Regions from separate parts of the Polycladomyces zharkentensis genome, predicted to be linked through region 3. Evidence: riboswitches for the same ligand, from Rfam matches in the RefSeq annotation. Region 3 holds a riboswitch; each other region holds the start of a gene.

Region 1 (6,257 bases), on a different contig from region 3:
GTTATCATAGCTGGATGATAGATTTTCCTCCTCTTCTGTTACAGTGATAACCTTTACATGGTCAATCTGTTTCAACAGCTTCGTTGGAATATAACGAGACAGACCCCAAGCGTCTGGTTGGTCCGATATATCCAATGGATAATCAAGTCCCCTTGTTTCTTTTGCATTCATTGAGTACAGTTGTGAGCCCAGAGGAGCAACACCGATTGCGTTTCCCTTTTTATCAAAAAGAATGATTCCGCCATCAATTTTATCGATGTGATGATTCGTGTTGTTGGTGGCTTGAAAAGAAACATATAAATATTTACATTTTCTTGAGTTATTTCATCATAATTCGTTTTGAATTCCGTTTTTACATTTGAAACACTGACTAAGGACCTAAGTTCTTTGGCATCTGCCGGATTTACTGGTATAGCATCCACTTCCATTGTTGTTTTTTTAAATTCCTCCTTTTTATTCAGGTTCTCTAGCTCAGAATCTCGAGAAATGTATGCACTTTGCCCTGGCATAATCACCAGCGGATAAACGTCTGATACAGACTCTCCCGGATCCGTCGACATCGGATCGGTATTCGGATACGTATAGCTGTCTATTTCTTCACCGTAAATGCTTTCAGAATGTAAATTTACATTACTGAACTGATAACGATCGGGACCTTGCTTTGATTGGTGATGGTGCCACATATATAAACGTGTACCGTTGGTACTGGAGAAGGATAATCATAAACATAAGTATTCACTTTGGTTCCAAGCTTTACCTGCGGTTCCGCCGGTTGTGTGTTGGCTTGCTTTTTGGCGGGTTCATGCGAAGTGTTCGCACTTTGTTGACTACTGCAACCGACCATGAAAATGAGCATAATAAGAAGGAAAATGGCTGCATACCTTTTCATTTGTCGTGTCCCTTTCTATATTTTATTGTTTTTATTTGAAAATTATAGTCTATTGTAATAAAATATCAAATCCATAAACATGATACGAAAGGTTTTGTATAGCAGCGTGAGTATTTGAATCAGAAAACGGGTGACAATTTCAATCCTCGGGAAACAACCATATGATGCACAGCAGGATGTGGGAAATGTGGATTGTCTCAATTGTACATTGAGTTGGACCGGAAGCTTCGTAAAGCAAATCAAACTATATAAATCAGAACACCCCCACCTACTCGTGGTGGGGGTGCCCCTGTCTCATCACCGATAGATTTCCGCACCGGTTTCGCGGAACTCTTTCGCTTTTTCCTTCATACCTTCTTCTGCAGCCGTTTCCAAGTCCAACCCTTTTTCCCGCGCGTATTCGCGGATGTCTTGGGTGATGCGCATACTGCAGAACTTGGGACCGCACATCGAGCAGAAGTGCGCCGTTTTGGCGGGTTCCGCCGGGAGAGTCTCGTCGTGGAAGGCCATGGCCCGTTCCGGATCGAGCGAGAGGTTGAACTGGTCCATCCAGCGGAACTCGAAACGCGCTTTGGACAAGGCGTCATCCCGTTTCTGCGCGCCGGGATGCCCTTTGGCCAGATCGGCGGCGTGTGCGGCGATTTTGTAGGCGATCACGCCTTCTTTCACGTCGTCTTTGTTGGGCAGGCCCAAGTGCTCTTTCGGCGTGACGTAGCACAACATCGCCGTGCCGAACCAACCGATCATCGCTGCGCCGATTGCCGAGGTGATGTGGTCGTATCCCGGTGCGATATCGGTGGTCAGCGGCCCCAGTGTGTAGAACGGAGCCTCATGGCAGATTTTTTGCTGCAGGTCGACGTTCTCCTTGATTTTGTGCATCGGCACATGGCCGGGGCCCTCGATCATCACCTGCACGTCGTATTCCCAAGCGATCTTGGTGAGTTCGCCCAGGGTTTTCAGTTCGGCGAACTGCGCTTCATCGTTGGCGTCCGCGATCGATCCCGGGCGCAAACCATCGCCGAGCGAGACGGAGATGTCGTACGCGGCCAGAATCTCGCAAATCTCACGGAAATGTGTGTACAGGAAGTTTTCTTCGTGATGGGCGAGACACCAAGCCGCCATGATCGATCCTCCGCGGGAGACGATCCCGGTGACGCGGTTGGCGGTCAGCGGGATATAACGCAACAGCACCCCGGCGTGAATGGTGAAGTAGTCCACCCCTTGTTCCGCCTGTTCGATCAGGGTGTCACGATAGACCTCCCACGTGAGATCTTCGGGTTTGCCGTTCACCTTTTCCAGCGCTTGATAAATCGGCACGGTTCCGACCGGGACCGGGCAGTTGCGGATGATCCATTCACGGGTGGTATGGATGTTTTTCCCGGTGGACAAATCCATCAGCGTATCAGCGCCCCAATGGGTGGCCCACCGCATTTTTTCCACTTCTTCTTCGATCGAAGAAGTGACGGCCGAATTCCCGATGTTGGCATTCACCTTCACATGAAAATTTTTCCCGATGATCATCGGCTCGGACTCGGGATGGTTGATGTTGGCGGGAATGATCGCCCGACCTGCCGCCACTTCCTGCCGGACGAACTCAGGGTCCACATTTTCCCGCAACGCGATGAATTCCATCTCGGGGGTGATGATGCCTTTCCTGGCATAATGCCGCTGTGTGACGATTTTTCCTTTTTTTGCCCGGAGCGGACGACGTTTCAATCGTTTCAAATCCTCGTTTTCCAGCGGGTCTTTGGAGCGATAGCCGTCGTCCACGGGTTTCACTTCCCGGCCTTCATACTCCTCCACGTCGCCCCGCTCCAAAATCCAGGGACGACGCAAGGGAGGAAGCCCTTTGCGAATATCGGTTTCCACATTCGGGTCAGTGTATGGACCGCTCGTGTCATAGACGCGAATCGGTTCGTTCGGTATCTCTTCACCGTTCCGCCCCGTCGTGGGAGAAAGTGTGATTTCCCGCATGGGGACGCGAATGTCCGGGCGAGAACCTTGGATGTACACCTTTCTGCTGTTGGGGAACGTAAAAGTTTCCGACATCATGAACCTCCTGTGATGTTGGTTTTTGCAACCCACACATCAACACAAGCTGTCCCCAGGTTCAGGTGCATCCGATTCCGTCGCGTACAGGTATGAAAAAAGGACCATACGCCAACGTACAGTCCTCTCCCCTCGAAACAAAGGATCGAATGCAGTTCCCTACGCTGGCATTACCCAGATCAGGTTAAACGGTCGGCGGTAGAGTTCCCCGCCCTCTCAGCCTGGCTCCTCCAAGCTCCCGTTGATATGCAGTTGCCTATCTTGAAGTTAACACAGGAAACCTGTCAGGTCAATGTGGAAGTCAATCTTGTTCCAATCGTATCCATCTTCTGAAGAGCATGGTGATTTCGAACGGCAGCCAAAAGACGGTCACGACAAACGAAAAGAGAAAATACGCCTTGTTCTCGCCTACCAAGTCGACAATTTGTTGATACTCTGCGGCAAGGGATTCGGTCTCCTCATCCCCGGTAGCCATCCACTTACTGATTCCGTCCTCCATCTTTCGCCAATAAGTATAGCCGATCAAAAAATAGACGCACAAGACAAGCGGTGCGAACATCCATAGCACTCCCTCTATGAGCTCCTATATCCTATTCTTTGCAGATGATGGGATTGCCTGCCACAGAAAAAATGATTTTCCCAAAATCGAAAAGACGGTTGAAACGAAATCGAGCAGGGATTCCCGAATTCAAACTCATCGGGTATAATTTTTGGCAGCGGAGAAATGTGGTGCGGATGGAAGTTCAAGTTCAATGAGAAAGAAAGAGGGATGGATATGGGGTGTTGGGGGAGGGCATGGAGACAATATCATCCCTTGGTGTGGCTCTTGGTGGGAGGAACGGTATTTTCGCGGGCGGCTATGTTTATGAGCCTGCCTTTTTTGACGATTTATCTCGCGCAACATACGAAGATGGATCCGGTACTGGCCGGGTTGACGGTGGGTTTGGGACCCTTGGCGGGTACGATTTGCGGCTTTGTCGGCGGGAATCTATCGGATCAGTTCGGCAGGCGCACGGTGATGGTTGCGGCCATGTTCCTGTGGGCAGGGGTGTATATCGGGTTTGCAGTCGCCGAACAAATGTTTTTTTTCATGTTGCTCAACCTGCTGAACGGTGTGTGCCGTTCCTTCTTTGAGCCGACTTCACAAGCATTGATGGCGGATATCACTCCTCCGGAACGGCGAATTCGGGTATTTGGCTTCCGTTATCTGGCGATCAACGTGGGGGCCGTCATCGGTCCGCTGATCGGTGCAGTGACAGGAATTCTGGCCGGAAAGACGGCGTTTCTGATCACGGGAACCGTCTACTTCGTTTACGCGTGGCTCCTGTTGCTGATGTTGAACCGTTACCGTCACGATTTGGCGTCCCGTGTCACGCAAGCAGATCGTGAACGTGTCGGGATGCGGGCTGCATTTCAGGTGGTGCGAAACGATGCGGCGTTGAGGTTCTTTTTGGCCGGGGCGATCTTGGCCAATATCGGATATGCCCAAATCGATACGACGCTTCCGTTGTACCTGAAACAAAACGTGATGAACGGAGAACTGTTGTTTTCCATGCTGTTGGCGATCAACGCCGGGTTGGTCGTTATTTTACAGATGATCTTGACCCGATGGACCGAGAAACGCCCCATCCTGCAAAGTCTGCTGATCGGTACGATCCTGTTCGCTGCCGGAATGGGCTGCTTCGCTGTCGGGCAACATTGGGGCTGGTTTGTCATCGGCATGGTGATACTGACCGTGGGGGAAATCCTGATCTTTCCCACCAACAGCTTGTTCATTGATCGGCTGGCGCCCAATCATTTGCGGGGGACGTACTTCGGTGCCAACGGTTTTCAGGGATTGGGCTGGTTTATGGGGCCGTCCCTGGGCGGTTGGCTGATCCATCAGTTGGGCGGACACTGGGGGTTTGCCGTGATCGGGTTGGTGGTGATCTGCGCGATGTATTTTTATTGGATGGGGATGCGTGTTTACCAAAGCCGCTCATGTGAGTTTTTACAGGAGAAATCGGCTGTTTCCTCTTTGGTGACTGAGGAAAAATTGCATATTTAGGTGAAACATCCTTGAAGGGGCTTTCGTCTATATAGGTACAGGAGATTCACATTTTGTTACTACAAAAGTCGTATGGGCAAAAAGGAATCCGCATTCCTTTTGGCGAAAATGTCGAAATGTGTACGTGACGGAGAGATGATGAAACCAAGTGAAGAAGTACGACATTCGGAATAGATGTGCTCTAGATGTGCTGTCGAAAGGATGGAGTTCCGTTGCGGATCGAGTGGTCCCATGTCAGTAAAATATTCCGTCTGAAGCCGAAGCAGAAAGGTCGTCTCTCATCCCGGATACCGACGCCTTCGATTGGTTTGCTCGATTTCTCTGCGACCGTTCGGCCCGGCATTACCGCCGTTCTGGGTCCCAAAGGTTCGGGCAAAAGCACATTGTTGCGCCTGACGGCCATGCAGTTGGTACCGGATGACGGGCGCGTGACGTATCGCAGCGATGATGGCTCGTTCTGCATCTGGTCAAAATCCGGTGCGGCGATGGCGGATGATCCGATGTTGACGCGGATGAAACAGTGCATCGGTTATGTGCCGCCGTTACGAAAAATGGATCAGACCATCTCGGTCGAACATTCGCTGATGTATCTGGCGCAAACACGTCGGGTACCCAATCCCAAAAGGCGGGCCATGGAACTGATCGCACAATGGGGACTCGGTTCCGTTCGTCGCGTCCCGCTCCATGAATTGAAGCCGGGGGAACTGAAGCGTTTCTTTTTGGCGAAAAGTCTGTTGGCCGACCCGGTGATTTGGTTGCTGGACGAACCGGAAACCGGTTTGGATGAGATGGGAAGGATCCTGTTGGAGAAGGCGCTGGCGAGCCAACCGAAACATCGCATTACGCTGTTGGCCACGCAGGATATGGACCTGGCCGAATGGGCATCGGATCTGTTGCTGATGGAAGGGGGGTCCTGCCGGCGATATGGGCGGAAACGCTGGTTGACCGCGGGTGTGCCACAGGGTACGGTAAAAGCGTGGTACGAATGGATGCAAACATTTTCTCAGTATTTGAAGAGCAACAACATGAATCAATAAAATGTCATAAAATTTGATCCCCTTTCAAAAGGAAGCGGCTGAGGTTGTTGACCTTTTTTTGTCAATATCCTCAACATGAAAAACCCGTCACCCCTGACGGGTTTCCAATGTTTTTATTATTGTCCTTGTTCCATTATTCCAGGATCATGAATTGTGTCCCTTGATTTAAAATCTCTCATTTGTGTAGGATCGCGGTTTGGGGATATTTTTGATTCTCTTTACAAAACAATAATTT
Region 2 (6,257 bases), on a different contig from region 3:
TGTTAACATCACATTACTTTGGAATCAAAAGAAAGTATGATATCCTATTATTTGACGCGAATGCCGCGAACGGTTCTCAAACGGGGTTGAAACATGGAACAAACGTTGATGGAATGGTTATTGGAGTACGGCTATATCGGTATTTTTCTGTTTCTGGTATTCGGCATCGTCGGATTGCCGTTGCCGGATGAAATCATGATGACGTTTGTCGGATACCTTTCTTCCATCGGCCGGCTCAATCTGTATTTGGCGTTTGCCAGTGCGCTGACCGGTTCCCTGTGTGGGATTACTGTCAGCTATTTTTTGGGCTGGCGGTTGGGATATCCGTTTTTGAAAAAATTTGGACCGAAGTTTTTCATCACACGCCGTCGGTTGCGCATCACGCAGTTTTTATTTCGCAAATACGGCAATTGGGTGTTGTTTTTCGGTTACTTCATTCCCGGTGTGCGCCATGTGACGGCTTATTTGGCGGGGATCTCCAACCTGCCGTGGCCCAGGTTCGGTCTGTACGCCTACACGGGTGGGTTGTTTTGGTGCTTAACGTTTATCGGCTTGGGTTATCAAGTAGGGGCCAATTGGGAAAATGCGCTCCATCTGTTGCATCGCTATGGCATGGATTTGTTGTGGATTGTGGTTCCCCTCGTACTGGTCTGGATGGGTTGGGCGGTTTGGCAGAGTCGGGTGAACTCCGACACGAAGTGAGGCATCGTGTCCCGGATTCCGCGTTATGGGATCGGAGGCTGGAAAAGCCCATGCCCAAAGTGGTTGTGAAGAAGAGAAGGGAACCTGTTTTCGAGGTGGAGGAAGAGGAAGGCCGTCTCAAAGCGACAGGTGAGTTGGAAGCATATCGGTGAGGGATAATGAAACGGCGTCCGGCATACGTCTGGCCTGCCAGGTTTGGATCTACGTGATGTCAAGGTATGTGTGTCCACTTTTTCCTAAATCACCTTCGCAAGCGTCCACATTCCCGGAAAACCCGGGGGGTGGGCTTTTTTATTTGGTGTGGGCGGGTGCCCATTTTGATCTGCCCATGTTTCGAAATGGGACGCCCATCATACTGTAATATAGGCGATGGCTGATATGAGGAGGAGTTCCCATTGATTATCAAGCTAGGAGTATTGAAGGTGAATGCCGTGACGACGACCTCATCCATCACGGTGGGAACGCATTTGACTTATTATCCGTTCAGTTTGCAAAAGAACAACGTGGGAACCTCGACGACCGGTGACCACGCGGTGATCCGCACGGCCAACCCGATCGTCGATCCGGACGTGAACGATCACCCTGTTCTTATTCAACAGGCCTGAGGGCATGTCTGGTCATACCACAAGAGGGCACTTTACCCGGTCCGACCGCGCATCGATTCGGGAAGTGATACACGCGACAGGGGTGAGACACACCCCGGGTCAGACAAGGAGGAAATTCGATGCCCATCTCGATTGGTGGAATCAAGGTGAACACCGTATCGATCAATGCCCACGTGAATACGTCCCCTCTGACGGTGGAATGGGCGCCGTTCAGCTTTATCAAGGAAAACCTTACCCATATTAGTTATGGGGATAACGGATGGTTGGAAGAGTGGGCGGAGATCGCAGACGAGGATTTGAAGGAGTGCTTCTGGGGGAAGCGCAAGTAAGGAACGATAAGGGGGAATGGGCATGCCATTCGTCTTTAAAATCAACAGCGTCTCCAGTACCGGTCAACTGAATGTGGCGCCGGTCAACTTTTTGGTCAATCAGGAGAGCTTTCAGAAAAGCAACTTGGTCAACAGCAACGCGGGTGATTTACCGGTGTCCATCGTATTCGGACCGATATTGGATTCCGATGTGGCGGACACCCCCATTTTTCAGGTCAAAGGGGTTTGAGCTAAGGAGGGAATGCCGTGTTGTCACCCATGGTGATCGGGGCACTGTCCATCAACCAGGTTTCCAGTGTGGGGAAAGTCAATGTTTCCTATGGTTTGAACTTCCTTGTCCACTCCCGAAGTTTCCTGAAAGCGAACGTGAGCAATTTTCATGTCGGCGACGCTTCCGTCCATCGGGTCGTGTCTCCCGTCAATGACCGGGATATCACGGATACGACGGTCATTCAGGTGAAAGTGGTTTGATGTCGTGCAGCGTCACTCGATCGGCGGTTGACGCCGGGTGAACGGGATTGTTAAAATGGAGAAAAATGTGATACGTTTCGTTCCACCACTAGGGGTGCACCATGGGTGCTGAGAAAGGCGCGGAGCCTTAACCCTTTGAACTTGACCTGGGTAATGCCAGCGAAAGGAAGTGGGGGAAGGTTGGTGTTCAGGAAAGGTTTACGTGCATTCAACCGGTATCCCCATGGATACCGGTTTTTTTATGGTCGGAGGAAGTGACATTCCGATGGAAGTCCATGTGATCACGGACCAGCGGCATACCTGGGAGCAAATTTGTCGGGTGGCGAGGCAGGCGGGACCGTATGTCGACCGTTTTCATCTGCGGCTGAAAAACCGGACGGCCCGAGAGATTTGGAGCTGGGGGAAACGTTTGTTGGAAGAGAGATGGCTCACACGCGAACAGCTGGTGGTGAACGACCGGATGGATATTGCCCTTTCCCTGGGATGCCGGGGGGTACATCTCCCGGAAAAGGGATTGCCGCTGTCGGAGGTCAAACCGTTGGCAAGCGGCCTCAGTGTGGGCCGTTCGGTTCATTCGCTTGAAGAAGCACTTCGATCCGAACGGATGGGGGCGGATTACATATTGTTCGGCCACGTGTACAACTCAGCCTCCAAGCCGGGCATTCCCCCGCGGGGTTGTGCTGAATTGGCCCGCATCGTCCGTGCAGTGCGCATTCCGGTAATCGCCGTGGGTGGGATTACGGTTGAAAATATGGTCGAGGTGGCGGAAACGGGATGCGCCGGTATTGCCGTGATTTCGGCGGTGATGGATCATCCCCGGCCGGATGGTCAGGCCCGCAAATTGCGGGAAATCGCCCGGCATTTCCGGAAAACCGACGGGGAAATCCCCGATGCGAAAGGAAGGAGCCAATCGTGCAAACACAGGACGTAATCATCATCGGCGGCGGTGTGATCGGGTGTTCAATCGCCTATTACCTGGCAAAAAAAGGGGCTGACGTCGTGGTCTTGGAGCGGGACCGCGTGGGCGCCCACGCTTCATCCGCGGCGGCAGGAATGCTGGGTGCCCAGGTGGAGATGGCTTTTCCGGGACCCATGATCGAACTTTGCCTGCGCAGCCGGGCGATGTTCCCGGAATTGGCACGTGAATTGTATGGACGAACCGGTTTGGACATTGAGTTGAACACCGAGGGTCTGTTGCGGGTGGCATGGAATCGGACAGAAGCGGAAGAATTGCGCGACCGTGCACATTGGCAACGGGAATTGGGCGGCCGGGCGGAATGGTGGGAGCCCCGTTCGGTTCGCGAGGACGAACCCGAAGTGGGAGCTGACATCACAGGCGCGCTGTTTTTGCCGGATGATGCCCAGGTGTCGGCTCCAAGGCTGACGTTGGCGTTTGCGCGGGCCGCGCAGGCGTTGGGAGTCCGGTTTTTGGAAGGATGTGAAGTGACGGACTTTCTCACCGACGGTGACCAAGTGACGGGTGTGGAAACCGTGTTTGGGACTTTCCGCGCAGGTGTCGTGGTATTGGCCGCCGGGGCGTGGAGCGGTGTGTTGGCCCGGAGATTGGGACTCAACTTGCCGGTATTCCCGGTGAAAGGGGAATCGCTCGCCTTGCGTCCGGACCGGCTGTCGCATCGGAAGACACTGTTTGCCCACGGGTGTTACCTGGTGCCCAAAGCGGATGGCCGCATCGTCGTAGGCGCGACGGAGAAGGAACATGATTTCTCCCCGGGCGTTTCGCTGGGAGCGATCCACCGGTTGGCGCATGAGGCGGCGCGACTGGTCCCTTCATTGGCTGAAGCTGATGTATTGTCGTATTGGTCGAGCGTTCGTCCGGGTTCCGGGGACGGGTTGCCGTTGATGGGCCGGTTGGCGTCGGTTCGCGGCCTGTACGTGGCATCCGGCCATTTCCGTAACGGGATTTTGCTGAGCCCGATCACCGGTGCGTTGATGGCGGAGTTGATCACTGGTGGGGAGGTGCCGGAACTGGCGCCGTTTTCGCCGGATCGCCTGCCGGAATCCGCGATGGACGGTGTAAGGAGGTGATGCGGGAGTGCGCATCCAGTTGAATGGACAGCCCTATGACTTGCCCGCGGGGGTGGACACGGTTGCGCGGTTGATTCAACACCTGCAGTTGGAGCAGCGGATTGTGGTGGTGGAACACAATCGGCGCGTGTTGGAGAAGGAAGACCACGCATCGGCGGTTTTGCGCGAAGGTGACGTGTTGGAGATCGTCCATTTTGTGGGAGGAGGCTAAGTATGCTGACCATTGGCAAGTATACATTTCAATCCCGGTTGTTTCTTGGAACGGGGAAATTTTCTTCCTTGGACGTTCAACGGGAAGCGGTGGAAGCATCCGGAGCGGAAGTGTTGACGTTTGCGGTTCGTCGATTGAACATCAGTGATCCCAATCAGCCCAACTTTTTGGAGAAACTGGATTTGAGCAGATACACCCTGTTGCCCAATACGGCAGGCGCAACAACCGTAGAGGAAGCGATAAGAATTGCCCGACTCGCCCGCGCCTCCAAGTTGTGCGACATGATCAAGGTGGAAATTATCGCTGATCCGAAAACGCTGCTGCCCGATCCGGCGGCAACGCTGGAAGCGACCAAAATCTTGGTGGAAGAAGGTTTTACGGTACTTCCCTATACCAACGACGACCCGGTGACGGCCAAAAAATTGGAGGAGGCCGGGGCTCATGCGATCATGCCGGGCGGGTCGCCGATCGGAACGGGACTGGGTCTGCTCAATCCGTACAATCTCCGTTGGATTATCGAGCAGTCCCAAGTGCCGGTAATCGTCGATGCGGGTATCGGGTCTCCGGCTGACGTGGTGCAAGCGATGGAATTGGGTGCAGACGGGGTGTTGCTCAACACTGCGGTGGCCGGTGCGGACGATCCGGTAAAAATGGCCCGTGCGATGCGGTTGGCCGTTGAAGCGGGTCGTCTGGGCTTCGAAGCGGGGCGTATCCCCAAAAAACGTTATGCCAGTGCCAGCAGCCCGATGGAGGGCTTGGTGACGACATGAGCAATAGGAGACGCTGTTCTTCATGAAAACGGTTTGAGCTGTTGTCTAAGGAAACGGGACTGTTCCTCATGAACAGCCCTGTAGGTTATTGCCAAAGTTTACGGGCTCTGATTTCCCGTCTCCGCTCCGTAGCGACAGCCAGAGTCGCTCGACGGGAAAGTCAGACCCGTCTCTCTAACAGAGGGTGGGCGTTTTCCCACGAGCGACCTTTGAGCTTGGCGAAACAGGAGCGAGAGGGAAAACGGCTCACCCGAGATTAACGATATTACCCACTTTGTAAGCAGTCTACAGGGCTGTTCCCGGGGAACAGCCCTGATTCGCGTTTATCTACCCGGAACAGAAACCGGTCCGCGAGGTTTTTTCTGTTTGGCCGGCATGTCGGTGTAGCGGGAAATATTGAGCAAGATGCCCAACGATGTCATGCTCAACATCAACGTGGAACCGCCATAACTGATGAACGGCAACGGTACACCCGTAACCGGGAGCATGGCGGTCACGACACCGAGATTGAACAAGGCTTCGATCCCGATTAAGGAGGTAATGCCGATCCCGAGCAGCATGCCAAACTGGTCGGGTGCCCGCAGGGAAATGCGAATCCCGCGCAAAATCAGCGCGATAAACAGGGCGATCAGCAGCGTCCCACCGATAAAGCCCAGCTCTTCCGCCACGATGGCGAAGATGAAATCGGTGTGTGCTTCCGGAAGGTAGGCCATCTTTTGGATGCTGTTGCCCAATCCGGAGCCGGACAATCCGCCGGGTCCGATCGCATACAGCGACTGAATGATCTGATAGCCGTCCGCAGTGGGATTTTTCCACGGGTTGAACAGGGTGGTGAGCCGTTTGATTCGGTACGGCTCCATGATCATCACCCAAACGAGGATCGGTATGCCGGTCAATGCGAGAAACAAAAGATGGCGGAATCGCAACCCCGCACAAAAGATGACCACCATGCAGGAGGAGAGGATGATGATGGTGGTACTGTAGTGCGGTTCGATGACGATCAGTGAGCAGATGAGACCCAACACGATCAAAGGTGGCAAGATGGCGCGTTTGAAACTGTCCATGACCGGTTGTTTCTTTGTCATGATCGATGCCGTATAGATCAACGCGCTCAATTTGACCA
Region 3 (6,257 bases):
GATACGTTGCAAGCTTCCAGCATTTTTACGGACACCCCCGGCCACCTCCCGTTTTTTGTTCCACGCCCATTGTATCTGTAGCCCAGCAGGTCTTCCCATCGATTTGTCTTACAACGGGACCGGTGGGAGTGACATTTTTGTAAGGATCAAAATCAACAAACACCCCAGCGATAAGAGACGTTGGGGTGTTCCGATCACTGTATGTAACTGATGTAACTGGTGAACCCCGCTCAAGGGAAAGCCCTCACAGCTGTTTTTCCGTGATGAAACCGTTCCAATTGTGGGTATGATAACGATAAATCCTTGTTTCAGGAGGGATAAAATGCCTAAATTAATCGTCCTGATGGGCCTTCCCGGCTCAGGGAAAAGTACTTATGCCAATCGATTCGATCACTGTGTGGTATTGTCCAGTGATGCGATCAGAAAGGAGTTATTCAATGATGTACAGTATCAGGGAAATAATGCGTTAGTGTTTGATACCCTTTACGGAAGAGCAAAAGAATATTTGGAACACGGTTATGATGTTGTCATTGACTCCACCCATCTTGAAGCGCATAGGAGACTTCAAGTGATCGATATGTTTCGTGAATATGAAAAAGAAATCCATGTCATCCATACGCCCGTTGACGAGTGCAAAAGACGAAATCGAGAACGTGAAAGAATCGTCCCGGAAAATGTGATTGACCAAATGGCGAAGAAAATGGAATATCCCACTTACGAGGAAGGATGGTCGAAAATTGTGAATGTGAATCCTGTACACAGCGTTGCTGTAGAACCGCAGGATGGGGTAACGACACACCCCTGAACCTGGACGTTGTCCGAAGCGGAAACGGACTGCGGACGCCAATGACCCAGGAATCCCACGTCTTCAGCCGTGTGGATCGTCAACGGATCTACCCCAAGAAAAACCGATTCGCATTTCAACACAGGCGTCGTAATCTATTCGGCAACGTCTGTAACCGATGATTTTTCCTCGACATCATATTGATAATCCTTTAGTTGCGGATGAAGGAAAACGATGAAAAACGTAACCCCGTACAAAACTGCGGCGAGAATATATATGGATTGAATATCCATTCGATCCGCTGCCCACCCCATGATCAGATAAGTCATTCCCCACCAGGGAGTCAAAATGGCATTCCTTGCCGCCATTACATTTGCTCGTTCCCTGGGAGTGATGACGTCTTGGAGGACCGTCTCTTGGCAGATCTCTCTGGCTTGATAGATCGGCCCCATCAAAATACACAAGACCAAAGCCAAAATCGCATTGGTATTGATGGCAAACAAAAAGGTTAACAGGGCCATGGATAGTGCACTGAAACCAATCATCAAACCCATCCGTTTCTCCAAATGCCTGGTCATCATCATGACCATGAAACTCCCCGCCATTCCCCCAATCCAATAGGCAGCGTTGATAAATCCCCACCATTCGCTTCCCTTTTTCAAAATCTCATAAGTAAAAGCCAATATGAAGGCACTGCTCCATATCACATTCGCCAATGCTTCGATCATGTCCATCAATGTTAAATTTCGGATCACCCCAACTTTTATCATTATTTGCCAAGCAGGTTCCGGCTTGCCGGATTTTTCCCCTTTGTATGAATGATCCAGTCGAATCAGGCGGACGCATACCCCCGACAGAAAGAAAGATATGGAAATCATGAGAATAACAGAGTAAAACGGAAGAAGCGCAGCAATAATCCCACCCAATCCCCATCCCGCAATTAAAAACAGCTGATGGATCACATTGAGCGTTCCAGCTGCTTTCATATATTCCTTTTTCGATACGACCAATGGGAGTAAAGCGAAACGAGCCGGTTGATACCACGCACCGATGGCCGCAACGAAAAACAGCGGGATCAATACCAATAAGGGGCGAATGTCAGACAGTAAAATCCCCAGAATGATTGTGAAGCCCGCCTGAACCCATCCGATCCCATGCAGCAGATGAACCAACGAATATCGATGAATGTGATACGATCCAAGGACTCCGCCAACAAAGGACCCAAAAGCCATCACAGCCAATACCAAAGACGAACCAAATACGGAGTCCGTGTGTTGGTACACTTTTACCATCACGATCACTTGGAGCAGGACGACCGCGAGAGATTGGAGCGTCTGGGATAACCAAAGCTTCACAAAGTGAGGCTGTCGAAATAAATCCCGCAGCGTGATGTTCATGTTTCAGGCTCCTTTCCGGTGATCAAATCAACACCACACCTCTTTGCGATCACATGATAGGTGCAAGATATCGTGGGATCAACTCGACACGTCAGTCACTGTGGTTTGGAAATCTCCGTTGGAAAGGTTGGTGGCGATTGCTGCGGATGGTTGGGGAGACGGTACGGATGATCTTGGAGGGATGCCGTTTGTTGTTTGTGAGTAACAAATTCTCCGTAGGAATTGATCGTGTTCATTTTGTGGACAACACCGACAAGAAGGACGAAAGACTAAGAACCCAAGCATTTTCTCATGACTTTTCCCCTTTTTATGTATTTTTAATTTATAATGTTGATTATATTTAGTAAATAACTCGAAATCAACAGCGAAATCATCACAAATCCGACAATTGAACGTCTCACTTTCTCAAAAGATCGCCAGCAAAATCGGTACCCAAACGAGTGATTCCATACTGATCACATCATCGTGTGCTTTAACGTGTTATCAAGAGCGAGCGGGAAAACCCAGCCCTGGGATGAAAGCGATCGTCGGACCCGGAAGGGTTTCCGCTCTCACAAGTTCGACAGTTCTCCCTTCTGATCCATACCGGTAGCAATCCTGTATAATACAAGATAAGACCATACAAAGAGTTGATCATGGTGATGGGAAACTAGAAATTCAGGCTGAAACCAACGAAAGAGCAAATCAAGAAGATGAAATGGACACTGGGCATGTGCCGCGAGGTTTACCATTTCATGGCGGAACAACGAAAGTTCGCCTGCAAAAGACGCGGTATGACGTTGAACGATCACAAGGAAGCAGAACTCCCCAAACTCAAGCAGGAGATCCCGGAGTTCAAACAGATCCATTCTCAGGTTCTTCAAGACGCAGACAAACGATGGGACAAAGCACTTCAAGCGTTTTTCGGTAGCCAATGTGGGGAACGGACGTGGGACGAACGTTCCCCAAATCGAATGCAGAAATGAGGGAGGAAAGATGAAAGCAATCGTTCTCAGAGAATTTGGCGGTCCGGAACAACTGCGATTCGAGGTGGTGCCGGACCCGACGCCCGGTCGGGGAGAGGTGGTCGTCCGTCTGAAAGCCGCGGCCCTCAACCGAAGGGATTATTTCATCACCATCAACCAGTATCCCGGGATTCGACTCCCGGCAATCCCCGGTTCCGATGGTGCGGGGATCGTGGCCGCCGTCGGTGAAGGAGTGGACAACGTCGCCGTCGGCAGTGAAGTGGTGATCAATCCCACCTTGAACTGGGGGGACAACCCGCGGGTTCAGGGACCGGATTTTCACATTTTGGGCGTTCCCACTGACGGAACCTATGCGCAGCTGGTGAAAGTTCCAGCGGAGAACGTCTATCCGAAACCGGAATACCTCACTTGGGAAGAGGCCGCGGCTCTTCCGCTGGCAGCGCTTACTGCTTACCGGGCGCTCATCACCCGCGGGCGGCTTCAGCCGGGCGAGACGGTTTTTATTCCGGGAATCGGCGGCGGTGTCGCCACCTTTCTGCTCCAAATCGCTGTAGCCGCCGGAGCTCGGGTGTTTGTCTCCTCACGTAGCGACGAAAAAATCGAACGAGCACTTCAGCTGGGAGCATCCGGCGGGGTGAATGTCAACTCGGAGAAGTGGGTGAAGGAACTGCAAGAGCGGATGGAGGGACAGGCCGATCTTTGCGTGGACAGCGTCGGCGGGGACACCTTTTCCCAGCTCATCCGGATTGCCAAGCCGGGCGGACGCATCGTCACCTTCGGAGCGACCCGCGGACCGGTCCCCAACCTGGTCATGCCGCTCATCTTCCTGAAGCAACTGGATATCCTCGGCAGCACCATGGGGAATGCCGAGGAGTTCGAACAAATGCTGTCCTTCTTCAAAAAGCACGAAATCCGGCCGGTGATCGATCGTTCGTACCCATTGGAGCAGGTGAGCGAAGCAGTGAAGCGGATGCAAGCGGGAGATCAGTTCGGGAAAATCCTGCTGGAAATTCCCGAGTAATCGTTCCAACGGTTGATTTCGAGTTTGGATCGCCCCCTTTTCGGGGGCCTTTTATATCCAATCTTTTTCCGGCAATGATCCTGATTTCCAACCAAAAACGGCTCTGAATCCTGATCACGGTCGATGGAAATCCCCGCAGAGCCCGGAACGCGCGTCTCTGGCCCTCTTCTTTGTAAGAGATGTGCCGTTTTTAAACGCTGTTTTCACTTGATCCACTTTACGGAAAAAGAGAGCTCCTAATCTTTCCATCCCCTCCCTCTTATGGACAAAAACGATGTCCTTTCGTATAATGAAGCCCGAACCAATCGAATATTCAAGGGGAGCTGGATAATGGCCGGCTGAGAAAGTGTACCGATACACTGACCCTAAGAACCTGATCCGGGTAATTCCGGCGTAGGGAAATGATGAATATCGTTCTCTTTCTGTGCATATCAGCGCCTCCGGATCAGGGAGGCGCTTACTTTATGGATCGATTTCTTTTTGAAAGGTGGAATCCATCAATGAAACGGATCGGATGGCTCGTGAGCTTGGCTCTCTTGCTGGTCGTGGCCTTCGCCTGCAGTGCGCCGGGGGCCGGTTCATCGGACAAAGGGTTGAAAAAAGTGACGCTCGTCCTGGATTGGACCCCCAACACCAATCATACCGGCCTTTATGTGGCGAAAGCAAAAGGTTACTTTCAACGCGAAGGGCTGGATGTGGATATGATTCAGCCGGGACAGAGCGGCGCTGAACAGATGGTTGCTTCCGGACGCGCCCAGTTTGGCGTCAGCTACCAAGAAAATGTCACCCAAGCACGTACCCAAGGCATTCCCATCATCTCGATTGCGGCGGTCATCCAGCATAACACTTCGGGATTCGCTTCACCCGCAGACAAAAACATCAAGCGCCCCAAGGATTTTGAGGGCAAAACCTATGGCGGTTGGGGTTCTCCGGTTGAAAAACAAATGATCACGTCGCTGATGAAAGGGGATCATGCCGATCCCAACAAGGTAAAAATCATCAACACGGGAAATGCGGATTTCTTCTCGATCGTCAAACGTAATGTGGATTTTGCATGGATTTATTATGGTTGGACGGGAATTGAAGCCGAACTTCGCGGCATGAAGCTGAACGTTATTTATCTGACCGATTACTCCAAAGATCTGGATTACTATACTCCGGTGTTGATCACCAGTGAAAAAGAGATCAAGCAGGACCCGCAAACAGTCAAAGCGTTTATGCGCGCCGTGAGCAAAGGATATCAGTATGCCATTGCCCACCCGGACGATGCTGCTTCCATTCTTTCCAAAGCGGTTCCGGACCTCGATCCGAAGCTGGTAAAGGAAAGCCAAAAATGGCTGAGTCCGCGTTATCAAGCGGATGCGCCGGTTTGGGGCCATCAAAAACAAGAAGTGTGGGCCAGATACGCCAACTGGATGAAGGAGCACCATCTGCTCGAAGGCAACTTTGACCCGAGTAAAGCGTTTACCAATCAGTTCTTGCCCCAAGGAGGAAAATGAGATGGCCAGTACACTCTTGAGCATTCAAATCCTCCCGCATACGCCGGGCGGGGAGAGTGTGATCCCCTACGTCGACCGGGCCATAGAAATCATTCAAAACGCCGGGGTGCCTTACCGGGTCGGCCCGCTTGAAACAACCATGGAAGGCGAACTGCCCGAGCTACTGGCCATCGTGGCCAAAATGAATGAAGAAATGGTGAAAATGGGCTGTCGCAGCATCCTTTCGCACGTGAAAATCTATCATCATGTGGATGGTATCACCATGAAAGAGTTGACGCAAAAATATGATGAAACGGTTTAACCACGGACCATCCATCCTGTTTTTTGCCGTCCTCCTGCTTCTGTGGGAGGCGGCTGTTCGTCTGTGGTCCATTGATCCTTGGATGTTGCCGGCCCCTTCATTGATTTTGAAGACCCTTGCCCATGAGTGGACTCGCATACCGGAAAACTTGATCGCGACCGCATGGATCGCCATCTGCGGCTTGCTCTCGGGTCTGGCCATCGGTTTGGTATCTGCCGTCGTGTTGCACTTGTCCGCTCTATTGAAAAAAATGATCTACCCACTGCTCGTCTTGTCGCAAAACATCCCGT

Evidence for each region. A riboswitch is a leader RNA that binds a small molecule or an ion and turns the genes downstream of it on or off. The one in region 3 is predicted to bind thiamine pyrophosphate.
Region 1: it holds a riboswitch for thiamine pyrophosphate, as region 3 does, so the genes downstream of both, thiC (phosphomethylpyrimidine synthase ThiC) here and JQC72_RS00320 (ABC transporter substrate-binding protein) in region 3, are expected to answer to the same signal.
Region 2: it holds a riboswitch for thiamine pyrophosphate, as region 3 does, so the genes downstream of both, JQC72_RS03045 (thiamine phosphate synthase) here and JQC72_RS00320 (ABC transporter substrate-binding protein) in region 3, are expected to answer to the same signal.

The regions. Positions count from the first base shown of each region.
Region 1 covers NZ_JAFHAP010000013.1:91,981-98,237, reverse strand. Annotated here, with positions in the region: gene JQC72_RS13785 (hypothetical protein) at 168-683, opposite strand; gene thiC (phosphomethylpyrimidine synthase ThiC) at 1,187-2,938, opposite strand; TPP riboswitch at 3,078-3,188, opposite strand; gene JQC72_RS13775 (hypothetical protein) at 3,240-3,497, opposite strand; gene JQC72_RS13770 (MDR family MFS transporter) at 3,663-4,985, shown strand; gene JQC72_RS13765 (ABC transporter ATP-binding protein) at 5,198-6,022, shown strand.
Region 2 covers NZ_JAFHAP010000004.1:240,763-247,019, reverse strand. Annotated here, with positions in the region: gene JQC72_RS03075 (hypothetical protein) at 1-6, shown strand, start outside; gene JQC72_RS03070 (DedA family protein) at 94-702, shown strand; gene JQC72_RS03065 (spore germination protein) at 1,098-1,307, shown strand; gene JQC72_RS03060 (hypothetical protein) at 1,427-1,636, shown strand; gene JQC72_RS03055 (hypothetical protein) at 1,659-1,865, shown strand; gene JQC72_RS03050 (hypothetical protein) at 1,883-2,107, shown strand; TPP riboswitch at 2,188-2,292, shown strand; gene JQC72_RS03045 (thiamine phosphate synthase) at 2,373-3,038, shown strand; gene thiO (glycine oxidase ThiO) at 3,020-4,153, shown strand; gene thiS (sulfur carrier protein ThiS) at 4,161-4,364, shown strand; gene JQC72_RS03030 (thiazole synthase) at 4,367-5,134, shown strand; gene ftsW (putative lipid II flippase FtsW) at 5,458-6,257, opposite strand, start outside.
Region 3 covers NZ_JAFHAP010000001.1:66,555-72,811, forward strand. Annotated here, with positions in the region: partial or broken gene JQC72_RS00295 (ABC transporter ATP-binding protein) at 1-23, opposite strand, end outside; gene JQC72_RS00300 (AAA family ATPase) at 287-805, shown strand; gene JQC72_RS00305 (MFS transporter) at 940-2,181, opposite strand; gene JQC72_RS00310 (helix-turn-helix domain-containing protein) at 2,844-3,146, shown strand; gene JQC72_RS00315 (zinc-binding dehydrogenase) at 3,157-4,167, shown strand; TPP riboswitch at 4,476-4,584, shown strand; gene JQC72_RS00320 (ABC transporter substrate-binding protein) at 4,668-5,666, shown strand; gene JQC72_RS00325 (thiamine-binding protein) at 5,668-5,967, shown strand; gene JQC72_RS00330 (ABC transporter permease) at 5,951-6,257, shown strand, end outside.